2 regions of the Micromonospora sp. PRAS1 genome follow, and region 2 is predicted to be linked to the other one. Evidence: riboswitches for the same ligand, from Rfam matches in the RefSeq annotation. Region 2 holds a riboswitch; the other holds the start of a gene.

Region 1 (14,478 bases), on a different contig from region 2:
CGGGCAGCTGACTCCCCGACCAGGCCGCGATGATCAGGGCCATCTTGTAGGTGGTGTGCACGGCGTAGACGACTCCACCGGTGGCGACCATCCGCAGGCCGGTCCGGAGCATCGGCCCGACGTGCCGGGAGTACCTGATGGACAGGTGAATCAGGTCGACCACCGCCAACGCCAGGCAGGTCAGGTAGAGCAGCTGGTAGATCGCGATCGGGGTGGAGGTGGCGTACCGCTCGACGAAGTTCGTGACGTTTTCGGTCTTCGCGGAGATCAGTAGCACCGTCATCGCGAGCGCCACCAGGCCGACCAGGGTCAACCGCTGCCGGACCCGGTGCCGCGCCACCGGCGGTGGATGCACCAGATGCAGCATCATGACCTGTATCGCGCCGGCCGAGGCGAGGGTGAGCAGGTTGCCCAGCAGGCGCCCGCTGTTGGGTATGCCCAGGAACTCGCTGATCAGCACGGTGTGCGGCGGGGCGAGGACGAGGAAGGCGGTGCCGAAGGCCAAGAGCCCGAGGCACATGGCTCTCGGGCCGGGCGCGTGCGGCTGCCGGCGTACCGAGCGGATCTTCAGCAGGGCGGAGATCAGCGAGATCAACCCGGCAGTGACCATGATGGCCCGTTGCATGCGCGGCCTATCCCTCGAATGTGGAGAGCAGCCGATCCAGCTCGGCGCCGAGCTTCTGGTCGGCCGGGGCGGCGGGGCGGGGCCGCCGGTCCGCCACCTTCCTCATGATCAGCGTCGCGATCAGCTCCGCCTCCTGCTCGTCCCGGTCCGAGTACGACCCCCGCCCCAGGAACCGGCTCACCAGCGCCGGATCGAGATCCGGTGCGAGTAGCGCGGCGAGATCGGTGCCGGCGCCGCCGCCCCGGTGGTCGCAGAGCATGTGTCCCAACTCGTGCAGCACCGTGTGTTCCTCGAGCAACGGGGTGGTCCGCGCGTAGCCGATCACGTCGGCGTCGGGCAGAGCCATCCAGAGGCCGCACATCGCGCCGGCCACGTGGTCGTAGGGAAGCAGGTGGATGGGGCGGCCACGCCACTGCGAGATCCGCTGGACGAGCGTGGTGAGGACGAACGGGTCCGGTATGCCTACTTCGCGCTCAAGGCGCCGTACCTGCTCGCCGCAGAAACTGCGCAGGTCTCGGCCGTGCACGCTCCCCGTCTCCTCCCGTTCGACCGCGCGCTCGGGCTGCACCGCGCCACGTCGACCGAGCCACCTCCACGGACCGGATCGCAGCTGCCGCCGTCATCGTGGTGCCGCGCGATCTTAACGACCGTGGGAAGTGGTGTCGAGGCAGAACGTGAGCGCCACTCAGGACGGTGGCTGTTCCCGGCCGCGCTCGACTTCCTGGAGTCGGGCGACCATCTGCTCGACCACCAGGGCGCTCGCCGGGGAGAGCCCGGTGTCGGCGAGGACGGTACGCAGCGCCACCTGTTGCACCTTCATCTCCCGCAGCTGCGTGAGCATCGTGATCTGGTCCTGGACCCGTTGGGTCACCTTGTCGTCGACGAAGAAGGCCGGGTCCACCTGGAACGCCGCCGCGAGGGCGAGGATGTGTGAGGTCCGGGGGTCGTCGGCGACGCCGCGCCGCAGCTCGCCCACGTACGCGGCGCTGATCGTGACGCCGGAGGTCGCGGACCTGCGGTTGATCTTGTCGGCGATCTCCTTGTTCGTGTACGGGCGACCGAACTCGTCGGCGTCCAACTCGTCCCGCGTCGGCCGGATCTTGTCGAACAGGTAGTTCAACTTGTCGGCGAGCGTGTCGAGGGACGGTGGCCCGCCCTCCCCTCGGACATCCTCGACCATCACCCACTCCTCAGCCTCGTGTCGGCGCGAGACAGCCGTGCGTGCGCGCCGGGTCCTGCGCCTGCGCGTAGGCCACCCTACCGCCGTCTCGGGATGAGCCCCTGCCCGGCTGCGCAACAACCGTGAGGTGCTCAGACCGCAGGATAAACGGATGTTTGATTTGATGGGAGGGGTGGTGTGCCGCCGGTGGAGCGCTAGCGCCTGTCCGCAGCGTCCATCGACGCCACCGGGTCGCCGTAACTGGCGGGGGAAGCATAAACGCTCGTGTAGTGATCTGTGTGTCCCTTAAACGGGCGTTGACAGCTTCTCCGGGCTGAGCCCTATGATGAGTCCTGCCCGCAGATGTTCCGCGAGGTTTCGAGGACGAGGTGCAGGCAAGGGGGCGTCCGGGCCAGTCTCGGGTCGCGCGAGCACCAGGAGCGTTCCTGATCAACGGGGGCTCGCTGCCGCTCCGGCCTTGGGAATGTCGGAGCGGCAGCGAGAATTGGGCTCGCGCTGAAGTGGTGCTCGATTGACAGCGGCTGTGCGGGCGGACGAGACTGGCCCGACAACTCAACAACCGCGTGTGCGTGCGGGGGAAGTCCGGTCGAAGTCCGGCGCTGGCCCGCAACGGTAGGCCGCCGGGGGTGTACCCGGTGGCGAGCCCGAATACCTGCCGCACCCGCGAAATCCCTGCTCCTCACCCGTCGTGGCCCACGGGTCGGAGGCCGGCCAGCCGACTGCTCGGCGAACGGGCCGGGTTTCTGACGACCGCCGGGCCGGAAAGGCGCTTCCGATGGTCGTCCGCCTCAGCCGGTACCGCCTGCTCTCCCTGATCTGCGGCGTGTTCGCCGCTCTCACGCTCACCACACCGGCGCCCGCCACGCCTACTCAGGTCGGTGCCGTCCAACCGGATGCGGCCGCAGCCTGCACCGGCACGTCCGGCGTCACCGTGGTGGTCGACTACGGTCCACTCGGCGGCGGCGTCCAGGTGGAGTGCGCTCTCGGTGACCCGGCCACCGGGCTGGCCGCGCTACAGGGCGCCGGCTTCGCGGTGACCGGCACGCAACGCTGGGGGTTGGCTTTCGTCTGCCGGATCAACGGCCAGCCGACCGCCGCGACGGAGCCCTGCGTGAACACCCCACCGGCCAGCGCGTACTGGTCGTACTGGCACGCCTCCGGCACCGGTGCCGCCTGGACCTACAGCACACTGGGAGCGAGCAGCTACGACCCAGCACCGGGCACGGTCGAGGGCTGGTCCTTCGGCGCCGGCGCGCCACCCGGCATCACCGCCCCCTGACGGGCGTGTACCCCTGCCGGATCCCGCTGCGAAAGGCACCCCTCATCATGTCCATGTCCTCGTTGCGGCGCATCGGCGTCGGCCTCGCCATGGTCACCGCCACGACGCTCGCCACCGCCGTCGGCGTACCCCTCGGTGGGGTGGCTGCCCCCACACCCGTGCACACCGCCGCTGGCCGCGACGCCGCTACCTGGCTCGCCGGTGAGTACGTCGGCGGGGTCCTGCCCGGCCCGTTCGGCGGAAATGACTGGGGGCTGAGCATCGACGGCCTGCTCGCCCTCGCAGCCACCGGGGTGGCGACCTCGACCCGGCAGGCGGCGACGGCGCGGATCGCCGCGAACGTGCGGTCGTACAACAGCTACGACGACTGGGGCATCGAGGGCTTCACCGACGGTGGCGCCACCGCGAAACTGCTCTACGCCGCCTCCGCCGCCGGTGCCGATCCCACCGATTTCGGCGGGTGGGACCTGCGCGCCGAGACCCTCGCGCTGGTTTCCGGGCCGCAGACCGGTCACCGGTACGGCCGGATCACCAGCCGGATCACCGAGGAGACCGGCCCGGACCCGAGCAACACCTTCGACCAGTCCTTCGCCGTGCTGGGCCTGGCCCGCAGCGGCGGCGCACCGCAGGAGGCCGTCGACTTCCTGGCCCGCCAGCAGTGCGCGGCCGGTGGCTTCCGGCTCTATCCCGACGCCGACGGGGCGCCGTCGCCGTCCTGCGACGCCCAGCCCAACGCCACACTGGACGTCGACTCGACAGCGATGGCCGTTCAAGCGCTCCTCGCCGCAGGTGCGGACGAGGCGGCGCGGCGTGGCGCGGACTGGTTGGTGGCGCAGCAACGCGCCGACGGATCATTCGGTGGCTCCGGGCCTACCAGCGGCGCGAACTCCAACAGCACCGGCCTGGCCGGACAGGCCCTCGCCGCAGCGGGTCACCACGCCGAGGCGGCCCGGGCCGCGCAGGCCCTGGCGGCACTCCAGCTCACCGCCGACAGCGGTGGTACGGCGGCGGCAGATGCCGGCGCCATCGCGTACAACACCGAGGCGTTGACGGCGGCCCTCGACACCGGGATCACCGCGAACTTCCGGGACCAGTGGCGTCGCGCCACCGCCCAGGCGTTGCTCGGGCTGGCCCAGGTGCCGCTCGGACGGATCGGCCTGGACATACCGCCGTCCGGCGAACCTTCCCCTTCAGCCACCGGCTCGCCGACGCCGACCGGGTCACCCACCCCCACCGGGTCACCCATCCCCACCGGGTCACCCACCCCCACCGACTCGCCGACGCCCACCAACTCGCCGAGCGACGGGCCGACGCCGAGCGACTCGCCGTCGACGCCCACCGCTACCGCCACCGCGCCGACCCCCACCGGCTCCGCCAGCAGTCCCGGCGGGGGCGGGGTGGGCCGCCTGCCGACCACCGGCACAGCGATCGGCGGGTACGTGCTCACCGCGCTGCTTCTGGTCGGTGGGGGAGCGGTACTGCTGGCGCTCGGCCGTCGGCGGGCCACATGACCGCCCGGGTAACCCGCGTCGCCCTCGCCCTCACCCTGGCCAGCGCCAGTGCGCTCGTCGCACCGGGACCGGCTGCGGCTGCCGGCGGCGCCGGCTACTGCCCGGACGCCAACGGAGTCACCGTCGTGGTGGACTTCAAGGAACTCGGTGGCGGGACGGTCGTCCGCTGCGCCCCCGGCGAGCAGGCCACCGGCCTGGCGGCGTTGAAGAACGCCGGCTTCCAGATCGCCGGCACGCTGCGCTGGGGCGAAGGGTTCATCTGCCGGATCGAGGGGAGGCCCTCGGCCGGCGAGGAACGATGCGTCGACACGCCGCCGGCCAGCGCCTACTGGTCGTACTGGCACGCACCCAACGGTGGTGCCTGGACGTACAGCGACAGGGGTGTGCTCAACCGCAAGCCACCGGCGGGCAGCTTCGAAGGCTGGTCGTTCTCGCTGAACCGCAGCGCCGACAACGCCCCCCGACCCGCGGTGGCACCCACCCGGCCGGCGCCGCCGCCACGCACCACGCCACCGGCGCCGGGCAGCACCCCACCGGCCCCGCCGCGCAGCACCCCGCCCGCGCCGCCCTCGCGCACCACGGCACCGCCGCCGGCCGCACCACCACCGGCCGCCGGTGCACCCGCCTCCGCACCCACCGTGCCGGGTGCTGCCACACCGGCCGGTACGACCGGGTCGACCGCCGCTGCCAGCGTGGCGTCGACCGGCGGCCCCGTCGTGCCGACGGCGGACGCCGGCGTGCCACCGCTCGGAGCCGACCCCGCCGCGTCGCCGGACCGGTCGACGGACTCCTTCCCGCCGACCGAGGTCACCGCTGCCCGCGAGACCGAGGGATTCCCGTTGGGCAGCCTGGCCGGGCTGCTCCTGCTGGTCGCGCTCGCCGGCGGAGGGATCGTCGCGGCCCGCCGTAGACGGACCGCCGAGCCGGATGACTGACCAGGCCACCGGCAGCAGGGTCGCCCGGCGGGCACCGGTGGCCCCGCCCGCCGTAGCGGAGACCGGGCGGCTGCCGAGGGCCCTGCATCCGGGTGCCTGGTGGTGCTGGGCGCTCGGTCTGGCGACCACGGCCAGCCACACCACGAACCCGCTGGCCCTGGCGCTGATCATTGCCGTCGCCGCGCTCGTGGTCGTCCGCCGTCGCGGCGACGCCCCGTGGGCGCTGTCGTTCCGGATGTACCTGGTACTCGGCGCGTTGATCGTGACCATGCGGGTGGTGTTCCGCCTGGTCTTCGGTGGCGGACAGGGTGACCTCGTCCTGTTCCACCTGCCGGAGATACCGCTGCCGGCGTGGGCGGCCGGCATCCGGCTGTTCGGGCCGGTCGCCGCCGAACAACTCCTCGGCGGCTTCTACGACGGGTTGCGGCTGGCCGCGATGCTCATCTGCCTGGGTGCCGCCAATGCCCTGGCCAACCCGAAACGGCTGCTCAAGGCGGTCCCCGGTGCCCTCTACGCGGTCAGCACGGCCGTGGTGGTCGCGCTGTCGGTCGCTCCGCAGTTGGTGGAGAGCGTGCTGCGGGTTCGCCGGGCCCGCCGGTTGCGGGGCGCCTCCGGTCAGGGGGTGCGCGCCCTACGCGGGATCGCCCTGCCGGTGCTGGCCGACGCCCTGGACCGCTCCCTCGTGCTGGCGGCGGCGATGGACTCGCGCGGCTACGGCCGCAGCGCCGCGGTACCGGCCGGCCAGCGCCTCCTCACCGGTGGGCTGGTGCTCGCCGGGTTGGTCGGCGTCTGCGTCGGCACGTACGGGCTGCTCGATGCCACCGTGCCCGGTCACCTCGGCCTGCCCATGCTGCTGGCGGGTCTGGCCACCTCCGTGGCCGGAATGCTGCTCGCCGGCCGTCGGGTCCGGCGTAGCCGCTACCGGCCGGACCGCTGGCGGAGCACGGAACTCGCCGTCGCCGGCTGCGGGGTGGCCACCGCCGCGCTGATGATGCTGGCCGGCTCCGTGGACCCGGCCCGGCTCTACCCGCCGGTCAGCCCGCTCAGCTGGCCCGAGCTGACCCCGCTGGTGCTCCTCGCCGTCGTGGTCGCGCTGGCTCCGGCCTGGCTGGCGCCGCCGCCGGTGCTGGCGGCGAACCCCGCGCCCCGACCGGAGGCGAAACGATGATCGAGTTCGACCGGGTCACGGTACGCTACGCCGAAGCGCGTGAGCCGATGCTGCGCGATGTCGACCTGCACATCCCGGAGGGCGAGCTGTGCCTGGTCGCCGGTCGTACCGGCACCGGCAAGTCGACCCTGCTGCGGGCCATCAACGGGCTGGTGCCGCACTTCACCGGCGGCACCCTGTACGGCACCGTCACCGTGCAGGGGCGAAACACCAGCAACCACCCACCGCGCGACCTGGCCGACGTCGTCGGCGTCGTCGGCCAGGACCCGCTCGCCGGCTTCGTCACCGACACCGTCGAGGAGGAACTCGCGTACGGGATGGAACAACTCGCCCTGCCCGCAGCGGTCATGCGCAAACGCGTCGAGGAGACCCTCGACCTGCTCGGCATCGCCGAGTTGCGGGACCGTCCGCTGCGGACCCTCTCCGGCGGGCAGCAGCAGCGGGTCGCCATCGGCGCCGTGCTCACCAGCCATCCGCAGGTGCTGGTCCTAGACGAGCCGACCTCGGCCCTGGACCCCACCGCCGCCGAGGAGGTCCTGGCCACCGTCACCCGGCTGGTCCACGACCTCGGCGTCACCGTCGTGATCGCCGAACACCGGCTCGAACGCGTGGTGCAGTACGCCGACCGGCTGCTCTACCTGCCCGGCGACGGTACCGTCGTCAACGGCGAACCGGCCGTCGTGCTCGCCGACATCGACCTTGCCCCACCCCTTGTCGAACTGGGCCGCGTCGCCGGCTGGGCACCCTTGCCGCTGTCCGTACGCGACGCCCGTCGCCGCGCGGCGGATCTCCGGCAGCGGCTCGCCGGCACCACCGCACCGCCGGCACCGCCGCCACCGGACGGCGTTCCCGCGCTGACCGCCCGCGAGGTCGTGGTCCGCTACCCCGGCACCGTGGCCGTGGCCGGCGTCGACCTCGACCTGCACCCCGGTCGGGTCGTCGCCCTGATGGGCCGCAACGGTTCCGGCAAGTCCAGTCTGCTCTGGGCGTTGCAGGGCAGCGGCCCCCGGCAGGGCGGCACGGTCACCGTCACCGGCCCGGACGGTGCCGCCGACCCGAAGACCCTCACCGCCGCCCGGGCCCGACGACGCGTCGGGCTGGTCCCGCAGACCCCCGGGGATCTGCTCTACCTGGAGACGGTGGAGGCCGAATGCGTCCAGGCCGACCGGGAATCGGAGGCACCCGCCGGCACCTGCCGTACCCTGGTCGACCAGCTCACCCCCGGGCTGCCCGGCGACCAGCATCCGCGCGACCTGTCCGAGGGACAGCGGCTCGCCCTCGCGCTCGCCGTCCAGCTCACCGCCGCCCCGCCGGCCGTCCTGCTCGACGAGCCGACCCGGGGACTGGACTACCTGGCCAAACAACAGTTCACCGCGATCGTCCGACGGCTGGCCGCCGACGGCCGGGCGGTCGTGCTCGCCACCCACGACGTGGAACTCGTCGCCGCCCTCGCCGACCGGGTCGTGGTGATGGCCCAGGGCGAGATCGTGGCCGACGGCACAACTGCCGAGGTCATGCTCGCCTCACCCGCCTTCGCCCCACAGGTCGCCAAGGTCCTGGCACCGCAGCCCTGGCTGACCGTGGACCAGGTCACCGCCGCGCTGGCCGGGCCGCCGGCGTGAACGTGCTGCGGGTGGCTCCGCGTACCGCTGTCATCCTGACCCTCGCCTCTGTCGCCGCGCTTGCGACCTTCACCTGGCCGTTCTTCGTGCCCGCCCGACCCGAGACGATGGCTCGTACCGCCGAGGCGCCACTGGTCTTCATCGTCGTACTGCCGGTTCTGCTGGCTCTCGTCCTGGCCGAACTCAGCTCCGGCGGCATCGACAGCAAGGCCCTGGCCATGCTGGGTGTGCTTGCCGCCGTCAACGCCGCCCTACGTCCGCTCGGCGCCGGCACCGCCGGCATCGAGACGGTGTTCTTTCTGCTCGTGCTCGCCGGCCGGGTCTTCGGGCCCGGTTTCGGGTTCCTGCTTGGCGCGATCTCGCTGTTCGCCTCGGCCCTGCTCACCGCCGGTGTCGGCCCGTGGCTGCCGTTCCAGATGCTGGCTGCCGCCTGGATCGGCCTCGGCGCCGGCCTGCTACCGGCCCGGCTGCGCGGTCGGGTCGAGATCGCCGTGCTGGCTGGCTACGGCACGATCGCCGCCTACGGCTACGGGCTGCTGATGAACCTCTGGTTCTGGCCGTTCAGCATCGGCGCGGAGACTCAACTCTCCTACGTCGCCGGGGCACCGGTGCTGGAGAACCTGCACCGCTTCGCCGTGTTCACCGCCGTCACCTCCACCTTCGGCTGGGACACCGGCCGCGCCATCACCACCGCCGTCGCGATCATCCTGGTCGGACCCGCCGTCCTGGCCGCATTGCGGCGTGCCGCCCGCCGGGCCGCGTTCGACGCGCCGGTAACCTTCGCGACGCCATCGGAGCTGTCCCGACGACCCGACGGCCTGCCCGGGCTCATCGCCGGGCGGCGACCAGGGCTTCCGCGAGAATGTCGAGCGCCCGCGCCCGGCGTACGGAATCGGTCAGCTCCTCGCTGACGGCTCGGGCGAGGGTGGCGTCGGTCAGGCAGTCGCGGTGTTGCCCCATCCGCAGCCGGGCCTCGGCCGCGACGAGGAGCGCGTCACACCGGACGACGTCGTCGTTGACCCGGCCATGCAGGTCCAGTGCGACCTGCGCCTGGGCGAGGGCGGCTTCGGGGTGGCCGGTCTGGACGCTCAGTTCGGCCAGCCGGACATGGTTGAGACTCTGCCCGCGCAGCGCGCCCGCCTGGTCACAGACGGCGAGTGCCGCCTGGTAGAAGCGGCGCGCCTGGTCGTAGCGCGCGAGCTGTCGATGGGCCTCGCCCAGTTGGTGGAGGGTGGAGGCCTCACCGTGTGAGTTGCCGGCCGCCCGGCAGCCGGCCAGCACCCGGTCGAAGACCTCGACGGCGGTCGCGATGCGGCCGGTGCGCAGGTGGACGGAGGCGAGGTTGTGCAGGCAGGCCAGTTCGATCTCGGGGAAGCCGTTCTCGACGGCCAGGTCGAGGGCCTGCGTGAAGAGTTCGCCGGCGCGTTGGTAGTCGTGGCTGGCGAAGTGGGCGGCACCGAGGTTGGCCAACGTGCCGGCCCGGCCGGGGAGGTGACCGTCCGCGGTGGTGGCGTCGAGGGCGACCTCCAGCATGTCCCGCACGTCGTCCTGCGGGCCGGAACGGTCGTACACCTCATGGAGCGTGTCGACGATCTGCCAGGCGTGGCGGGCGAAGCCCGCACCGGCGGCGGACCGGACCACGCCGGGCAGGTTTGTGCGTTCCGCCTCGCACCAGTGCAGCGCGTCGCCCTCGGTCGGGAACTCCATCGGGCGGACCGCGCTCTCGGGAAGGTCCGGCACGGCTGGCCGCTGCGGCGCCAACCACCTGACGGCGTTGACGGCGGTCAGCAGGTACCAGTCGAAGAGCCGACGCAGCGCGGCGCACCGCTCGTCGGCCGGCCCGTCGAGCCGGTCACGGTCGGCGGCGTACCGGTGCAGGAGGTCGTGCATCCGGTACCGGCCGATGGCGTCGTGGTTGACCAGGTGGGCCCGGGCGAGCCGGTTCAGGGCCCGTTCGGCTTCCGTCGGCTCCGTCCCCAGCAACGCGGCTGCCGCCTCGACCCCGATGGTCGTGCCCGGGAACCGGCCCAGGCCGCGGAAGAGTCGGGCCGGCAGCGGGGCCAGCGCATTGACCGACCAGGCGAAGACGGTACGCAGGGTGAGTTCGTTGCTGTCGTCGCCGTCGATGTCGAGCAGCCGGTCCGCGAGTTCGTCGGCCAGCTCGCCGAGCGCGGCCCGGGGCTGGGAGGCGACGTGCTCGCCGATGATCCGCAACGCGATCGGCAGCCCGCCGGAGAGCCGCCCCAGGGTGCGCATCGCGGCGGGTTCGGCGTGGGCGCGTTGCGATCCGATGATCCGGGTGAGCAGGTTCTGCCGGTCGGCGTACGGCAGCGGTGTGACGGTCAGGCTCCGGACGCCGTGCCGGACGCTGAGTCCGCTGAGCCGATTGCGGCTGATCACGATCGTCAGGCTGGTCGCGGAGCGGGGGATGAGCTGTTGTGCCTGATCGGAATCGAGGACGTTGTCGAGCACCACGAGGATGCGTCGCTCGCTCAGTAGCCGGTGGTACAGCTCGCCGCGCTGCATGGGGTCGGCGGGGATCCGATCGGCGGGGACACCGAGGCCGACCAGGAAGCGTCGTAGGGCGTCCTCCGGGCGTACGGGGGACAGCTGACTGTATGCCTCGGTGTTCAGGTAGAGCTGACCATCGGGAAACCAGTCGCGACGATGATGACCCCAGCGGGTGGCAAAGGCCGTCTTGCCCACTCCCGGCATTCCGGTCAGCGCGATCACATTCGGGGTGCCGCTGTCAGTGGCGAGAACGTCAAGCTCGGACAACAGATCGGTGTGTCCGGTGAAATCCGGTACGTCGTACGGCAGTTGTCGGGGCACTGCCGTCTCCTGGGCCGGGGCGGGGTCGTCCCGATCCGGGCCAGGGGAGGAGGGTGCCAACTCAGCGATGTCCAGGTGCGGGTCGGTACGCATCCTGCGCCGGTAGCGGCGCCGGAAGGCGACGACGAATCGGTGGGCGTCATCGCTGCGGCCGGCATTGCATAGTGCGGTCGCCTGTAGTCGGGCCAACGCCTCGTCGAACTGATTGTCCGCGAGGAGTGGCTCCAGCCGGAGCAACGCCCGGTCGTGCTGGCCGGCGGCCAACTCGCTCGCGGCGAGCAGCTTCTCGGCGGCGAGCAACTGCTCCTGCATGTCCCGCCGCAGATGTTCGCCGCGCGCACCGTGCAGTTCGGCCAGGGGGTCGTGCCGCCACAACTGCACCGCCGTGGTGAGCAGGGCGATGCACCGGTCGTGCTGGTCCGCTGCGGCGGCCCGGCGTGCCTGGCTGGCCAGCCGCCGGAACCGGTGGTAGTCGACCAGGGTCGCTTCGACGTCCAGGCGGTAGGCGTTGACGCCGGGTACCCGTTCCAGCGCCTCGGGCAGACCGGCGGTCCGCAGCACGGTACGCAGCCGACTGGCGAGCGTGTAAAGCATGGAACGGCAGGCATCCATGGTGCGATTCGGCCATAGAAATTCCACGATGGTCTCTGCTCGTACCGGATCGCCGGCGTGATAGAGCAGGATGGCGAGGAGGCCGCGTTGCTTCGCGGTGCCGAGCGGTACAGATCGTCCTCCGATCCTGAGTTCCGTGGGCCCCAGAATCGTGAACTCCATAGACCTCACCCCTCGCCGGATCTGATCAATGATCGGCTATTTTCATTCTGTTCGATGCTGTCGAGAGCGCCAACCCTCCTGCTCAGAGTCTGAAACCGGACATTCCACTGTCTAGTGTCGGGTGAGCCGGTTGCAGGGTCGCTGGCAATGTGATCGCAAGTTCTCCTTCGGACGCTGACCTCCTCGGCTTCATGACAGGGGAGGAAAGAAATGACGTCACTGGAATGGTTATCCGCGCCGGTTGGCATCGACGCAGACAAGTGGGTTACCCGCGCCGGATGCCGAACGGTGCTCGCCGTGGCGCACACGATCGCCAGCTGCCACCGGCTGCTCGACGTAATCGATCACGTCGAGGGGGATTCCCGGGTGCAGGTGGTTTTCACAGTGGCACCGGACGTGTTCAACCAGCAGGTGCACCGCCACCTGGAACGGCTCGGCGCGCTGCTGCTGCCCTGGCGGCAGGCGGTACGGGAACGATTCGACCTCGGCATCGCCGCCTCCTGGGGAGGGTTGCCCCAGTTGCACGCCCCCCTGCTGGTGATGGCGCACGGCGCCGGCCGCAGCAAGCGGGTACGGCCGGGGTCGTACGGCGGCCCGACGCTTGCCGAACCTGCGATCTACGGTCTCGACCCGCAGCGGCTGACCCATGGCGGCCGGGTGCTGCCGACCGCCCTCGCCCTCTCCCACGCACACGAACTGGAGGTGCTGCGCGCCCAGTGCCCGGAGGCGCTGGCGGTCGCGACCGTCGTCGGCGATCCCTGCCTCGACCGTCTCGTCGCCAGCCTTCCGATGCGCCGCGCCTACCGCCACGGCATGGGAGTGCAGGACCATCAGGAGCTTGTCGTGGTCAGCTCCACCTGGGGCCCGGACGGCCTGTTCGGACACCGCCCCGACCTGCTGCCGATGCTGATGACCCAGCTTCCGGCCGACCGCTACCGAATAGCCGCGCTGCTGCACCCGGCCGTCTGGGACGCGCACGGACACCGTCAGATCAGGGCGTGGCTGCGGCACTGCCGCGAGGCGGGGCTACTGCTACTCGACCCCACCCAGGACTGGCGTGCCCTGGTCGTCGCCGCCGACCACGTCATCGGTGACCACGGTTCGGTCACCGCGTACGCGGCAGCCGTCGGGCGACCGATCCTGGTGCTGCCCGGCCGGCGGTCGGCACCCGCCGCCGGGTCGCCACAACACCTGGTCACCGCCACCGCCTCCCGCCTGGATCCGGACCAGGCGCTGCCACCTCAACTCGACGCGTCCCGGGTACTCGACAAACAGGCGGTGCTGGCCGCCCTGACCGACCACCCGGGACGGGCCGGCACGCTGCTGCGCCGCACCATGTACCGCCTTCTCGGGCTCACCGAGCCGGGTCGGCACCGACGAATCGATCCCGTACCCGTGCCGCATCTGACCGCCGGGAGGCCGTGCCGTGACACCTTGCACTGATCTCGTTGTGATGGCTCTCCTGCCGTTCCGGCCGACGTCCCGGCTCACCAGACTGGCCGACGTCGTCCTCACCACGATCGAGCACGGGGCTCCGGCCGCCGTCTGCGACGACGTGTTCAGCGCCTACCCCGGGGTGTCGCTCGTGGTCACGCAGGGACCCGGGGGCGAGGTCGTGGCGCAGACCCGCGACGGCCGCCGGCACCGCCTCGACCCCGGCACGCCACCGGTACGGCTGGCCGTTCCGGCCCTGGCTGCCCTGGCCCGGGAACTCCACCACCGCTGGGTCACCGACGAGCTTGCCCGCCGGCCGCCGGGACCGCGGGACCCGCTACGGGTTGTCGAGTCGATCGAGTCGACCGCGTACCGCCGCGAGTCGGGGCGAGCCGATCGCGTCGAAGACCTCGACGGCCGCGAGATAGTGGCGCCGTGCCTGCTCGTCGTCACCCCGCCGCTCGGCGACGCGCCCGAGCAGGTCCAGTGCCTCTGCCCGCTCGTTGGCGGACCCGAGCTGAGTCATCCGCCGAGCTGCCTCGGCCGCCGCCTCGGCGGCGGCATCGAGATGACCGAGACCGAGTTCGGCATCGGCGAATCCGAGCAACACCCGCGCGCCGTTGTAGGGGTCGATCTCGGTCAGGCCGCGGAAGATCTCGTCCGCCTCGGCCAGCAGCGGCAGCGCCTGCGCCGGTCGACCCGTCCGGGTCAGTAACATGCCCAGGTTGAGGCAGGTCAGGCCGAGACTGCGCGGGTTTGGCAGGTCCCTGCGGGCGGACAGGATCCGGGTGTACGCCGCCACCGCCTGCTGGTCCCGGCCGGTGTCGGCGTACAGGGTGGCCAGTCCTTCCTCGGCGTCGACGGCCCCCTGCACATCGTCGGCGGCCCGATACCGGTCCACCGCCGCCAGCCCGTACGACTCCGCGGCGTCGTGCCTGCCCATCCTGCTGTGCACCCTGCTCAGCCGCTTGAGCATGTTCGCCTCGGCCAGCAGGTTTCCCCAGGCCCGCGCCGCCTGGAGGCCCCGCTCGTCCACTTCGAGGCGATCCGTGTAGTCCTTGACGTAGAGGAACAACGGCCACATCACGTCGCTGAGCTGCCAGGCAAGCTCGTGACAG
Region 2 (14,478 bases):
AGCTGGCGCACCCGGGCCAGCGGGACGCCGGCCTCGGCCAGGGTCCGGATCCGGATGAGTCGTACGACGGCCGCTGCGTCGTAGGTCCGGTAGCCGGAGGCGTCGCGCTCCGGCTCCGGAAGCAGTCCGATCTGGTGGTAGTGCCGCACCGCGCGGATGGTCACCCCGGCGTAGGAGGCCAGTCGTCCGATCGTCAGCATGGCCTCAGCCTGCCCCACCCGGACCCGGCTCAGTCGACCCGGCGGTGGTAGACGGCCATGGCGGCACCGTAGGCGACGACGAGGAGGCCGGCACACCAGGCGAGGGCGAGCCAGAGGTCACCACCGACCTGCTGCTCGGCGAACAAGCCGCGAATCGCGTTGACGATGGAGGTCACCGGCTGGTGCTCGGCGAAGGCGCGCACCGGGCCGGGCATGCTCTGCGTGGGTACGAAGGCCGAGCTGATGAAGGGCAGGAAGATGAGCGGATAGGAGAATGCGCTCGCGCCCTCCACCGACTTCGCGGTCAGGCCCGGGATGACCGCGAGCCAGGTCAGCGCGAGGGTGAACAGGATCATGATGCCGGCCACCGCGAGCCAGCCCAGCACGCCGGCTCCCGAGCGGAAGCCCATGACGAGGGCGACCAGCACCACCAGCACGAGCGAGATCAGGTTGGCGACCAGCGAGGTCAGCACGTGCGCCCAGAGCACCGACGCGCGGGCGATCGGCAGGGAGAGGAACCGCTCGAAGATGCCGCCCTTCAGGTCCAGGAAGAGCCGGTACGCGGTGTAGGTGATGCCGGTGGCGACCGTGATCAGCAGGATGCCGGGCAGCAGATAGTTCACGTAGCTGTCCGACCCGGTCTGGATGGCGCCGCCGAAGACGTAGACGAAGAGCAGCAACATGGCGATCGGCGTGATCGCGGTGGTGATGATGGTGTCCGGGCTACGGCTGACGTGGCGCAGGGAGCGTCCCACCAGGGCAGCGGTGTCGCCGAAGAAGTGCTTGTTCATCGATAGTCCTCAGTTGCTCGTACCGTCGGGGCTGGTGACTGCGCCGGTGCGCGCGTCGCCGATGATGGCGAGGAAGATCTCCTCCAGGGTCGGCTGTTTCTCGACGTACTCGACCTTGGCCGGAGGCAGTAGCTGCTTGAGTTCGGCGAGGGTGCCGTCGGCGATGATGCGCCCTGCGTGCAGGATCGCGATCCGGTCGGCGAGCTGTTCGGCCTCGTCGAGATACTGCGTGGTGAGCAGCACCGTCGTACCCTGCCGGGCGAGTTCCCGGACGGCCTGCCACACCTCCAGCCGGGCCTGCGGGTCGAGCCCGGTCGTCGGTTCGTCCAGGAAGATCACCGGCGGGTTCCCGATCAGGCTCATCGCGATGTCGAGGCGGCGGCGCATGCCGCCCGAGTACGTCGACACCCGCCGGCCGGCCGCGTCGGTCAGGGCGAAGCGGGTCAGCAGATCATCGGCGACCCGGCCGGGATTGCCCAGTTGCCGCAACCGGGCGATCAGCACCAGGTTCTCCCGCCCGCTGAGGATCTCGTCGACGGCCGCGAACTGTCCGGTCAGGCTGATCGACTCCCGTACCTTCGCCGCCTGCCGGACGACGTCGAAGCCGTTGACGTTCACCGTTCCCGCGTCCGGCTTGAGCAGCGTGGCGAGGATCCGCACGACCGTGGTCTTGCCGGCGCCGTTGGAGCCGAGCAGGGCGAAGATGCTGCCCCGGGCGACGGCGAAGTCGACCCCGCGCAGCACATTCAGTTGCTGGTATGACTTCGTCAGGCCCTGGACCTGGATCGCCGGCCCGCGGACCTGCTCGGTTTTCTGGAGTTCGGTGGACATGGCGTCAGCATGCGGGGTTGACGCTGCGTCAAGGTCAAGCCCGGCATCAGCGGAACCTCTGACGGGTCGTGCGACACCATCAACCTGAGGCGGACACCCATGATGTAGATTTGTTCTACGTAGATTACATCTACCTTAGGAGCATCCGTGTTCGTCGGTCGACGCACCGAACTCGCTCTCCTGAGCAAGCGGGTCGACCAGGTCACCCGCACGGGACGCGGTATCGCCGTCGCCCTGCGCGGTCGCCGCCAGGTCGGCAAGTCTCGTCTCGTTCAAGAGCTTTGCGACCGGGCCGGGCTGCCCTACGTCTACTTCACTGCGGTCAAGGGCGCATCGATCACCGAGTCGACCAACCAGTTCCTCACCGCCCTGGCCGAGTCCGACCTGCCCAACGACGCCAACCTGCTGCCGGCCAGCGCACCGGCCGGCGGGTGGGGTGACATGCTCCGCATTCTCGCCGCGGCGCTTCCGGAGCAGCCCAGCATCGTCGTCCTCGACGAACTGCCATGGCTTGCCGAACAGGACGACACCTTCGACGGGCACCTCCAGGTCGCCTGGGACCGTCTGCTGTCCCGCCGTCCTGTCCTGCTCCTGCTCCTCGGCAGTGACCTGCACATGATGCAGCGCCTCACCGCCTACGATCGGCCGTTCTACGGGCGCGCTGACAACCTCACCCTCGGGCCACTGAACCTCGCCGAAACAGCCGCAGCGACCGGGCTACCCGGGTCCGACGCCATCGACGCGCACCTGATCACCGGCGGCCTGCCCGGCATCCTGCTCCGCTGGCCGGTTGGTACCCCCGCCGAGGACTACCTACGCGACGAGTGCGCCGACCCCGCCTCGCCGCTGTTCGCCCTGCCAGAGCAATCCCTGTCGGCCGAGTTCCCCAACCCGGACGTGGCCCGACGGGTCATCGAAGCCGTCGGCGGCGACACCCGAGCGTTCGCCAAGATCGCCGACATCGCCGGCAGCCGCAGCGGTCCGATCAGTTCCGGCACCCTGTCGCCGCTGCTGCGACAACTCACCGTCGAGAAACAGGTCCTCGCCGCCGACGAGCCCCTGGCCACAGGGCGCGGCAAACCCGCTCTCTACCGGATCGCGGACACGAGCCTGCGACTCTACCTCGGCATTCTGCGCGACGTGCAGAACCTGACCCAGCGCGGCCGGGCCGACGCCGGCTACCGCTTGTTCCAGATCCGGTGGAGCTCCTGGCGGGGCCGGGCGGTCGAACCGCTCGTGCGTACCTCACTGGAACAGGCCGCGGTCACCGGTGCCCTGCCGTGGCCGGATGTCCAGACCGTCGGGGGCTGGTGGAACCGACAGTTCAACCCCGAGATCGATCTGGTCGGCGCCGACCAGGCATCCCCCGCCGCCCACGTCCACTTCTGCGGCACGCTGAAGTGGCTGGGAACTCCACTCGACCGCCGCGATCTCCGCAAGCTACAGGAAGGCGCCAGGCACGTTCCCGGCTTCGACGAGTCACGAACCGGCCTGATCGCGGTCACCCGATCCGGAGCCGATCTGCCCGCCGACGCCGTGGACGTGCTCTGGGGGCCGGACGACGTCGTCGCCGCCTGGCAGCCCTGACCTTTGATCAGGGCCGTCCCTCGAAGTGCCCCGGTGGGAACGCCGGCTGCCGCCACCCGGTGCAGCTGGACCGGCCGGGTCAGGCGCAGATCCACCGGACCGGGGTCGACCCGTGGGTGCCGTACGCGATGTCGTCGTCGGTGAGCGCGGTGATGGTGGCGATCGGGAAGGGCGACGGACCGAACGGCAGCTCCCGGTCGACGCCGTCCTGCCGGAGCCACAGCCGGTTCTCGTAGATCTGCCCGTACGCGACCGAGCCGCGCGCGTTCACCGCACGCGTCACCGACCCCTCGGCGATCAGGACCGGGGCCGCGCCGGGCGCCCACACCAGAGCGACCGGCCGGGGCTCGTTGTGTTCCTGGCCCACCACCACACCCGCACTGATCCCGGTCAGTTCCCAGAACGTGTCCGGGCCGGCCGCATAGCCGGGCAGCAGCTCCGGCTCGGCGTTGGGCGCCCAGCGCACCGGCTTCTCGGCCAGGTAGCCGAGCACGGTTCCGTGGGCGTCGATGTCGATCGCCCGGCTCCCGCCGGCGCCCGGCAGTGCCCGTACGGTGTTGTCCGGCGCCCAGGTCACCGCCGTCGGCTGCCCGTTGGCGGACCGCACCCACCCGGCCACGGTGCCGTCCCCGGCGATGGCGCTCGCGATGGTCTGCACGCTGTCGGGCAGGCCCGGCAGCGTGGTGACCTGCCCGGCGGAGTACCGCCACGCCGTGCTGCGGTACAGCCCGTCCTCGGAGTAGGTGTTGCCGACGAAGTCGCCCTGCTCGTTGATCTCCTTCAGCCCGCCCGGCGGTGTGCCGAGGTTGGTCGGCACGCCGTTGTCCCATCGGATGACATGGTCGCGCCAGGAGGTGTCCGTCCCGTACGCGAGCTGGAACCGGCCGCTGGGATCGGCATGGGTGACCGTGATCCGCTGCCACGACCCGGCGGGTATCGGCAGATCCTCGCGGACGCAGGGCGGGCCCACCTCGGCGTCCCGCGCAGCCGCTGCCGCCGCCGAGGCACCAGGCGGTAGGGCGGTCACGCCAGCCGCCACCGAGGCCACGGCCACCACTCCGGCGATGCCTTGCCGAATTCCCATCGAGACCCCCGTGTGTCAGCAGACGGTACGACCGTCGTCGATCTTATCGGCAATATCGACGCCTATGGTGTCCCGAACGGCCGCTCCCCGATGCATGACGTGGGTGGGTCGGCGCAGCAGCGCGGCCGATCCACGCGCGCTGTCCCGGGCGACGGCGTCGCCCGGGACAGCAGCGGTGCTGCGACCGGTCAGAAGTCGTCGTCGAAGGTGACCGAGCCGGTCACGCCGACCTGGTACGCCGAGACGCGGCGCTCGAAGAAGTTCGACAGCTCCTGCACGTCCTGCAACTCCATGAAGGCGAACGGGTTCTTCGAGCCGTACATCGGCTCGATGCCGAGCACGGCCAGCCGTCGGTCGGCCACGTGCTGGAGGTACTCCCGCATGTCGGCAAGCGACATTCCGGAGACGCCCTGCTCAAGCAGGTCCGCAGCGAACTGGACCTCGCACTCCACCGCCTCGGCCAGCATCTCGCGCACCTGCCGCTCCACGTCGGCGTCGAAGAGGTCCGGCTCCTCGGCGCGTACGGTGTCGACCACGTCGAAGGCGAAGGCCATGTGCATCGACTCGTCGCGGAACACCCAGTTGGTGCCGGAGGCCAGGCCGTGCAGCAGGCCCCGGGAGCGCAGGAAGTAGACGTAGGCGAAGGCGCCGTAGAAGAAGAGCCCCTCGATGCAGGCGGCGAAACAGATCAGGTTGAGCAGGAACGCCCGCCGATCGTCCCGCGTCTTCAACTCGCGCAGCTCGAAGATGGAGTCGATCCACTTGAAGCAGAACTCGGCCTTGCGGGCGATCGAGGGGATGTTCTCCACCGCCGCGAACGCCGCGAACCGTTCCCGCTCGTCCGGGACGTAGGTGTCCAGCAGGTTCAGGTAGAACTGAACGTGCACCGCCTCCTCGAACAGCTGCCGGGACAGGTAGAGCCTGCCCTCCGGGGAGTTGACGTGCTGATAGAGGTTGAGCACCAGGTTGTTGGCGACGATCGTGTCGCCGGTGGCGAAGAAGGCGACCAGCCGGGAGACCAGGTGCTGCTCGGCCGGCGACAGCTTGGCCAGGTCGGCGAGGTCGGCGTGCAGGTCGACCTCCTCGACGGTCCAGGTGTTCTTGATGGCGTCCTTGAACCTGTCGAAGAACTGCGGGTAGCGCATCGGCCGCAGGGTCAGGTCCATGCCGGGGTCGAGCAGCAGGTGCCGTACGCCGGTGCTGGGTTCGGAAACGGTGGTCACTGGCACGCCTCGCAGCTTTCGGGGTTTTCCAGGGAGCAGGCCAACGCCTCGTCGTCGGTCACCGCGACGATCGGCCGGGCGGCCGGGGTGACGGCGACGGTGGCCTGCTGGATGCGGGTCGCGGGGCGCGAGCGCAGGTAGTAGGTGGTCTTCAGCCCGGACTTCCAGGCGTAGAGGTACATCGAGGAGAGCTTGCCGATTGTCGGCGCGCTCAGGAACAGGTTCAGCGACTGCGACTGGTCGATGTAGGGGGCGCGGGCGGCAGCCAGGTCGATCAGGGCCCGCTGCGGTAGCTCCCACGCGGTACGGAACAGCTCGCGTACCTCCTCGGGCAGCTCGGCGATGGCCTGCACCGATCCTTCGGCGCGCTTGATCTGCTCGCGGATCGGCGCCGTCCAGAGTCCGCGCGCCTTAAGCTCACCGACCAGGTAGGTGTTGATCTGGAGGAACTCGCCGGACATCGTCTCGCGCTTGAACAGGTTGGACACCTGCGGCTCGATGCACTCGTAGCAGCCGGCGATCGAGGCGATGGTGGCGGTCGGCGCGATCGCGACAAGCAGCGAGTTCCGCAGGCCGTGGGTGGCGACCCGCTCGCGCAGCGCGGCCCACCGCTCGGGCTGGCCGACGTCGGCACCCCAGAGGTCCGGATGCAGCTCACCCTCTGCCGCCCGGGTCTGCGGGTACGCCGGATGCGGGCCGAACCGTTCGGCGAGCCCGGCCGAGGTCTCCAGCGCGGTCAGGAAGATCTCCTCCTGCACCCGGGTCGACAGTTCCCGGGCTGGTGCCGAGTCGAACGGCAGGCGCAGGGTGAAGAAGGCGTCCTGGAGGCCCATCAGCCCGAGGCCGACCGGACGCCAGCGCGGGTTCGACGCCGCCGCCTGCTCGGCCGGGTAGTAGTTGATGTCGATCACGCGGTCGAGGAAGACCACCGCGGTGCGTACGGTGGCGCGCAGCTTCTCCCAGTCGACGCCGTCGGCGGTGACGTGTGCGCCCAGGTTGACCGAGCCGAGGTTGCAGACCGCGGTCTCGGTGTCGTCGTTGACCTCCAGGATCTCGGTGCAGAGGTTCGACAGGTGGATGGTGTTGCCCGGCGCGCCGGTCTGGTTGGAGAGCCGGTTCGCCGCGTCCTTGAAGGTCATCCAGCCGTTGCCGGTCTGGGCGAGGGTACGCATCATCCGCCCGTACAGCTCGCGGGCCTTGACCGTCCGGACGGCCTTCTTCTCCGCCGCCCGGTACGCCTCGTCGAACGCCTCGCCGAACAGGTCGGGCAGCTCGGGCGCGTCGGAGGGGTCGATAAGCGACCACTCGCCGTCGGCCTCGACCCGCCGCATGAACTCGTCCGGGATCCAGTTGGCCAGGTTCAGGTTGTGCGTACGCCGGGACTCCTCGCCGGTGTTGTCCCGCAGCTCCAGGAACTCCTCGATGTCCGGGTGCCACGGTTCGAGGTAGACGCAGGCCGCGCCCTTGCGACGGCCACCCTGGTTGACCGCCGCCACCCCGGCGTCAAGCGTCTTGAGGAACGGCACGATGCCGTTCGACCGGCCGTTGGTTCCTCTGATCAACGCGCCCCGGCCGCGTACCCGGGACCAGGAGATGCCGATGCCGCCGGAGAACTTGGACAGCTTCGCCACCTGGTGGTACCGCTCGTAGATCGAGTCGAGTTCGTCGCGGGGCGAGTCGACCAGGAAGCAGGACGACATCTGGGTGTGCCGGGTGCCGGAGTTGAACAGCGTCGGCGAACTCGGCAGGTACGCCAGGCTGGACATCAGCCGGTAGAAACCGATCGCCTCGCCCGGCGTCTGCGACAGCCCGCAGGCGACCCGCAGCAGCCAGTACTGCGGCGTCTCCACCACCAGGCGGGTCTGCGGATGCCGCAGCAGGTACCGGTCGGCGACCGTACGCAGGCCGAAGTACTCGAACCGCAGGTCACCGTCCGGGTCGACGGCGTCGTCCAGCTTGCGCGCGTTGGCGGCCACGAACGCCGCGGTGGCGTCCCCGATCAGGCCCAGGCCGTGCGCGTACCGGATCGACTGGCTGAAGCTCGCCACCTGCTGCCCGCGGACCTCCTTGTCCACGAACGCGGCGAGCAGCCGAGCGGCCAGCTTCGAGTACTGCGGCTCCTCGCCGATCAGCTCGGCCGCGGTCTGGATGGAGAGCTTGTCCAGCTCGGCCGTGGTGGCGCCGTCGTACAGGCCGCTTATCGTCTTCGTCGCCACCCGCAGCGGGTCGACCTCGTCGAGATCGGCGACCCAGCGCTCCACCGCCCTGACGATCTTGTTGACGTCGACCGGCTCGGTGTCGCCGTTGCGCTTACGGACCCGCATCGCGTGCCGGCGCTGCTCCGGCCCCGCCTGTTCCTGGGTCACCGTCACGGTTTCCCCTCCTCGCACCTGTCCCCGGAGGTCGAGGGACGCGCGGAAGGGACGCCGCCGGTCTGCCACGGCACGCCATGGCCGACCGGCTGAGGGCGTCGGCCGTCCCGCGCGGCCTTCGACCGCCGCACGCGACGCGTGCGGCGCGCTGGCAGGTCTTCGGACTCGCGGGCAGGACCCGAAGGTCGCCTACTGGCCGTCGCTTCCCAGACCTCGCGGTCCAGTGCTTCGTTGACGGCGGTCGTTCCCACTCACCGCTGCGGGGCAGTCCCGGACTCGCACCGGGTTCCCTCTTGCCTCGACCACCACGGCTTGATGGTCGAACCAGCTACGGGTGACACCATATCTGGGTGCGATGCGCCGATGGCAACACCAGATTGTGTGTCGGGCGTGTCGCCGTCAGGCGTCCAACCACTTGCGGTCGAGCGCGTAGCGGACCAGGCCCGAGCGGATCTTCAGCACCTCGCCCGTGGTCAGGTTCGACGACGACGAGAGGAGCAGGTCGGTCACGAAGCGTTCGTATTCCGAGCGCACGACGACGTCGCAGGTGTCCGCGTCCGACGAGTCGACCCCGGCGACCGGACGCGAGACGACCTCCACGCCGTTGACCGGCCGGGCCAGCACGGCCCGGGTGCCGTCGTTGCCCTCGACGGCCTCGTACTCGAGGAGCATGCCGGGCCGCAACTCGTGCGGATGCACATCCCGGAGCACCGACGCGTGCAGGAAGACGTCCTCGTCACCGCCCTCAGCCGCGAGAAATCCATAGCCTTTGTCCACGTTGAACCGAATGACCTTGCCCTGCCGTACCGCCACGCCATCCACTTCCTTCCACCACAACAATCCGCCAACACCGGGCGCTACCATCGCCCGCCACGCTGCATCGTATGCCGTCCGAGCCGGACGGCGGGTCCCCGACCGGCGGTTACCGGACAATTTTCTGCACCGAACCGAGAGTGACGCCCGTCACCCCACCACCCTGTCCTGCTGTGCCGTTGGCCGGCAGCGGTCGGGGCCCGGGGATAGATTGGTCGCTGGGCGGAAGATCGAGATGGTGGGGGTTGTGGAGACACATGGCGAGTGACAGCGGCACACGGCCCGCGAAGGACTCCGGCACGTACCGCATCGGCGGGGAGCTGACCGTCGACCGGCTCGGCTACGGGGCGATGCAGATCACCGGGCCGGGGGTCTGGGGCGACCCGAAGGACCCGGCCGAGGCGGTCCGGGTGCTGCGCCGGGCGTACGAACTCGGGGTGACCTTCATCGACACCGCCGACTCGTACGGGCCGTTCGTCTCCGAGCTGCTGATCCGTGAGGCGCTGCACCCGTACGCCGACGACCTGGTCATCGCGACGAAGGCCGGGCTGACCCGCAGCGGTCCGGGCGACTGGCGGCCGGTGGGCCGCCCGGAGTACCTGCGCCAGCAGTGTGAGCTGAGCCTGCGCCACCTCGGCCTGGAGAGCATCGGGCTCTACCAGTTGCACCGGATCGACCGGAAGGTGCCGCTGGCCGACCAGGTCGGCGAGTTGGTGCTGCTGAAGCAGGAGGGCAAGATCCGGCACATCGGCCTCTCCGAGGTCACCGTCGAGCAGATCGAGGCGGCCCGCGAGATCACCCCGATCGCCTCGGTGCAGAACCTCTACAACGTGGCCAACCGCTCCGCCGAGGACGTGCTGACCTACTGCGAGGGCAACGACATCGCGTTCATCCCCTGGTTCCCGATCGCCACCGGCGAGCTGGCCCGGCCGGGCGGTCCGCTGGACAAGATCTCGGCCGCACACGGCGCGACGCCCGCCCAACTCGCGCTCGCCTGGCTGCTGCGCCGCTCGCCCGTCATGCTGCCGATCCCCGGCACGTCGACGGTGGCGCACCTGGAGGAGAACGTGGCCGCCGCCCGGGTGCGGCTCACCGACGCCGAGTACGAGGCCCTGGCCGCCGCGGCCTGACGATGGGAGCGGCCGGCACCGGACGCCGGTACTGCGGGGCCCGAGCGCCCTGGCCCGGCACCCCGACCGCCGGCTCACGGTGGTGCTAGCACCACGCCGGCGGAGGGGATAGCGCTCCTGACGACGCCCGCCGCAGCCGGTCTGCTGTAAGCATGACGACTACAATGACGCGGTCGCAGACGACGACCGGCAGCGACTTCGCCGTCCTGTCCCGCCGGATCACCGGCGCGGGACTGATGCGCCGCCGGCCCGCCTACTACATCGTCCGGTTGGGCGTCGTCGCGCTCATGTTCCTCGGCGGCTGGGCCGTCTTCTTCGCGATCGGCTCCTCCTGGTGGCAGCTGATCACCGCGGTCTTCCTCGCCGTCGCCTTCGCCCAGGTCGCACTCGTGGCCCACGACCTGGCGCACCGCCAGGTGTTCCGCACCAGACGGCCGAGCGCGGTGGCCGGGATGCTGGCCGGCAATCTCGGGGTCGGGATGAGCTACGGCTGGTGGATGGAGAAGCACACCCGGCACCACAACAACCCCAACCACGACGATCTCGACCCGGATGTGGCTCCCGAGGTGCTGGTCTGGGCCGCCGAGGCGGCCGTCGGCCGGCGCGGGCTGAAGGGCTTCATCACCAGGCACCAGGCCGCGCTCTTCTTCCCGCTGCTCACCCTGCTCGCCGTCAGCCTGAAGGTGTCAAGCGTCAAGGCCTTGCGCAACGGTACGGTGGAGCGACGCGGGGCGGAGAGCGTACTGCTGGTCCTGCACGCCGTCGGCTACCTCGCCGCGCTCTTCCTCGTGCTCACGCCGCTACAGGCCGTCGCCTTCCTGGTGCTGCACCAGGCGCTGTTCGGGGTCTACCTCGGCCTGACCTTCGCTCCCAACCACAAGGGCATGCCGCACCCGACCGGCACCGAGGACTTCCTCCGCAAGCAGGTGTTGACCTCCCGTAACGTCCGCGGGGGCCCACTTGTCGACGCGGCGCTCGGCGGTTTGAACTACCAGATCGAGCACCACCTCTTCCCCGGCATGCCGACGCCGAACCTGCGTCGGGCGCAACCGATCGTGCAGGCGTACTGCGCCGAGATCGGCGTCCCGTACGAACAGACCGGTCTGGTCGACTCCTACCGCCAGGCGCTGCGGCACCTGCACGAGGTGGGCGCACCCGCCCGGGCCGAGCACGCGGCGGCCCGGCGGGCCGGGGCGTAACCAGCTGGTCGGCTCCCGGCCGGCACCTGCGCCGCGCGCACGGTCGGCCGGGAGTCAGCCGCCGAGCCACGCCTCCGGGGCCGGGCCGCCGTTTCCGATCGGGGGAAACAGCTCGTCCAGGCGCTTGAGCAGGTCGTCGGGGAGGGTGAGGTCCAGCGCCCGGATCGCGGAGTCCACGTGCGCCCGGGTGCGCGGGCCGATCACCGCGGCGGTCAGACCGGGGCGGCCCAGCACCCAGGCGGTGCCCACCTCGGCCGGGTCCAGGCCCGCCTCGGCGCAGAGCCGTTCGTACTCGGCGATCTCCGCGTGCCGGGTACGCAGCGCCACCACGGCCCGGCCCTGCGCCGATTTCACCGCCGTGCCGTCGGCCTGCTTGCGCAGTGCCCCGCCGAGCAGGCCGCCGTGCAGCGGCGACCAGGCCAGCACGCCGATGCCGTAGTGCTGGGCCGCCGGCACCAGTTCCAGCTCGACGTGCCGGCTCACCAGGTTCCAGACGCACTGCTCGGAGACGATGCCGAGATAGTGCCGCCGGGCGGCGGCCTCCTGGCCGGCGGCCAGGTGCCAGCCCGCGAAGTTGGACGAGCCGACGTAGCGGATCTTGCCCTGCCGGGTGAGCGTCTCCATCGCCTGCCACACCTCGTCCCAGGGGGCGTCCCGGTCGACGTGGTGCATCTGGAACAGGTCGATCCAGTCCGTGCCCATCCGCCGCAGCGACGCCTCGCAGGAGGCGATGATGTTGCGGGCGGAGAGCCCCCGGTCGTTGGGCAGGTCGGACATCGGGTGGTAGACCTTGGTGCCGAGCACCACCCGCTCGCGCCGCCCGCCGCCGCCGGCGAACCAGCGGCCGAGCAGCTCCTCGGTGTAGCCGTTGTGCCGCTGCCAACCGTAGTGGTTCGCGGTGTCGACGAAGTTGACGCCCCGTTCCAGCGCGTCGTCGAGCAGCTCGAACGCCTCCTCCTCGGTGGTGCGTACGCCGAGGTTCAGGGTGCCCAGGCAGAGGCGGCTCACCTGCAACGCGGTCCGGCCGAGCCGGGTGTACGGAATGCTCACCGGTGCGCTCCCGTCAGGGTGAACAGGCTCTGCAGGCAGGCCACCAGCGTGCGGGCCTGCACGTTGACGTAGTGGCTGTGGCGCAGCAACTCGACGAGCTGGTGCAGCGTCAGCCACCGGAAGTCCGGGTCGTCGGGTGCCGGGCCGGTCCAGTCGTCGTCGACCTCCAGCACCACGTACCGGTTGCGGGCGTGCAGGAACCGGCCGCCCTCCTCGGAAAGCTCGGCGTCGTAGAGGATCCGCTCCGGTGCCGCGGCGAGCACGTCGTCGAGGTAACGCGGCCGGTCGGCGCCGGGCGGTCGGCCGTAGTTCTCCGGGGTGCACTGCACCGTCGGGCCCAGTTCCACGGTCTGCACGAAGCCCGGCTCGACCCGGGCCCGGGCCAGCACGTGCAGCACCCCGTCGAAGGGGCGGACGAAGAAGGCCGCGATGCCCACGCCGTGCGGCTCGATCAGCGGCTGGGTCCAGGCGGCGACCTCCCGGTGGTGGGCGCGTACGTCGACCGCGACCACGCTGAGGAACCGGCCGTCGCGATGCACTATCCCGGTGGGTCGGCGCTCCCAGTCCGGGACCTGGTTGAGCGGGATCCGGGTCACCCGCAACTCGTGCCGGCTACGCGCCTCGGTGATCCAGCTCAGCACCTCGGCGGTGGAGTGCCGGCTGCCCTGCTCGGGGCTGCACGAGCGGACCAGCCGGGCGGCCGGCGAATCGGGGGCCGGCACCAGGTCGCCGGCCAGGCCCGCGGTGGCGAACGGCAGGCAGGAGAGCACGGTACGGGCGTCCATGTTGATCACATGGTCCTCGGCGAGCAGCGTGTGCACCTGGCCGAGGGTCATCCAATGGAAGCCGTCGAGCACCTCGATGTCCTCGCGTACCTCGACCACCATGTTGCGGTTGCGCTTCTGGTAGAACCAGGAACCCTGCTCGGACTGGAGCACGTCGGCGACCACCTGCCGCCCCGCCGCCGCCCGGAAGTGCTCCAGGTAGGGCACCGGGTTGCCGCGATGCACCCGGGTGTAGTTGCTCCGGGTCGCCTGCACCGTCGGGGAGAGCTGCACGCCGTTGCAGTTTCCGGGCTCGTTCTTGGCCTGCATGAGACAGTGCAGGACGCCGCCGAACTCCTTGATCAGGATGCCGAGCAGGCCGATCTCCCGCTGGTGGATGATCGGCTGGCTCCAGCTGGGCACCGGCCCGTCGGAGTGGTGCACCTCCACGCCCTCGACGGTGAAGAACCGGCCGCTGTCGTGGACGATGTTCCCGGTGGCCGGATCGCTGCGCCAGCCCACCAGCTCGGCCAGTGGGATGCGGCGGACCTCGGCCACGTCCGTTCGGCAGCGATCGGCGTACCAGGCGCGCACCGCGGTCAAGTCGGCGATCGGCTGGTGGTCGATCGTGCTCGAGGCGGCCAGGCGCTTCGCGATCGCTTCCTCCGGGGCTGAGGTGAGCGGAAGGGCTGTCACGGCGACTCCTCTGTGGGGTACGGCCGGGCCAGTACATCGGACGACCCGCCACCTCGGCAGTGCAGTCGCGGCATTAGGGGCCGGGTAGGGGATTCCACCGACTTCCACCGTCGCCGCGGGCCACTCGCCAGGGGTTGAGGCTAGGGGTGCGCCCGAACCTACGATGCGCCAATGTCACAGCCGATGTTCTCCGAGCCCCTGCATGTGGGGCGGCCGAACCTCGGTGACCGCGAGCGGTTCCACGAACTCGTCGACTCCGCGTGGGACCGGCGCTGGCTCACCGCCGGCCCGCTCGGCGAGGAGTTCGAGCAGCGGCTCGCCGCGGTCACCGGCACCCGTCACTGCGTGACCGTCTGCAACGCCACGGTGGGCATGCAGATCGCCGTCCGCGCGCTCGGCGTCGGGCCGGGCGACGAGGTGATCGTACCGTCGTTTACCTGGGTCGCCACCGCACACGCGCTGAGCTGGATCGGCGTGGTCCCGGTCTTCTGCGACATCGACCCGGACACCGCCAACGCCGACCCGGCCCACGTCGCCCAGCTGATCACGCCGCGTACCCGGGCCATCCTGCCGGTGCACGTCTTCGGCCGGCCGTGCGACGTCGAGGGCCTGGCCGCGGTCGCGGACCGGCACGGCATCCCGGTGGTCTACGACGCGGCGCACGGCCTCGGCTCCACAATCGGCGACCGGCCGTTGGGCGGCTTCGGCGCCGCGGAGGTGCTCAGCTTCCACGCCACG

What was found. Region 2 has a riboswitch for cobalamin ahead of AC507J_RS13380 (ribonucleoside-diphosphate reductase subunit alpha). Riboswitches for the same ligand answer to the same signal wherever they lie in the genome.
Region 1: linked by a shared signal. The riboswitch ahead of AC507J_RS14130 (SCO2322-related protein) and the one ahead of AC507J_RS13380 (ribonucleoside-diphosphate reductase subunit alpha) in region 2 are both predicted to bind cobalamin.

The regions. Positions count from the first base shown of each region.
Region 1 is NZ_JCANNB010000012.1:145,474-159,951, forward strand. It holds gene AC507J_RS14115 (MAB_1171c family putative transporter) at 1-625, opposite strand, end outside; gene AC507J_RS14120 (hypothetical protein) at 633-1,193, opposite strand; gene AC507J_RS14125 (hypothetical protein) at 1,311-1,805, opposite strand; cobalamin riboswitch at 2,358-2,478, shown strand; gene AC507J_RS14130 (SCO2322-related protein) at 2,581-3,084, shown strand; gene AC507J_RS14135 (prenyltransferase/squalene oxidase repeat-containing protein) at 3,138-4,595, shown strand; gene AC507J_RS14140 (SCO2322-related protein) at 4,592-5,530, shown strand; gene AC507J_RS14145 (CbiQ family ECF transporter T component) at 5,523-6,698, shown strand; gene AC507J_RS14150 (ABC transporter ATP-binding protein) at 6,695-8,320, shown strand; gene AC507J_RS14155 (ECF transporter S component) at 8,317-9,231, shown strand; gene AC507J_RS14160 (tetratricopeptide repeat protein) at 9,149-11,746, opposite strand; gene AC507J_RS14165 (hypothetical protein) at 12,224-13,369, shown strand; gene AC507J_RS14170 (hypothetical protein) at 13,698-14,478, opposite strand, start outside.
Region 2 is NZ_JCANNB010000011.1:170,551-185,028, forward strand. It holds gene AC507J_RS13350 (MerR family transcriptional regulator) at 1-200, opposite strand, end outside; gene AC507J_RS13355 (ABC transporter permease) at 230-991, opposite strand; gene AC507J_RS13360 (ABC transporter ATP-binding protein) at 1,001-1,822, opposite strand; gene AC507J_RS13365 (ATP-binding protein) at 1,970-3,409, shown strand; gene AC507J_RS13370 (hypothetical protein) at 3,489-4,493, opposite strand; gene AC507J_RS13375 (ribonucleotide-diphosphate reductase subunit beta) at 4,682-5,659, opposite strand; gene AC507J_RS13380 (ribonucleoside-diphosphate reductase subunit alpha) at 5,713-8,040, opposite strand; cobalamin riboswitch at 8,222-8,432, opposite strand; gene AC507J_RS13385 (cold-shock protein) at 8,488-8,901, opposite strand; gene AC507J_RS13390 (aldo/keto reductase) at 9,159-10,031, shown strand; gene AC507J_RS13395 (fatty acid desaturase family protein) at 10,196-11,230, shown strand; gene AC507J_RS13400 (aldo/keto reductase) at 11,285-12,274, opposite strand; gene AC507J_RS13405 (NDP-hexose 2,3-dehydratase family protein) at 12,277-13,740, opposite strand; gene AC507J_RS13410 (DegT/DnrJ/EryC1/StrS family aminotransferase) at 13,912-14,478, shown strand, end outside.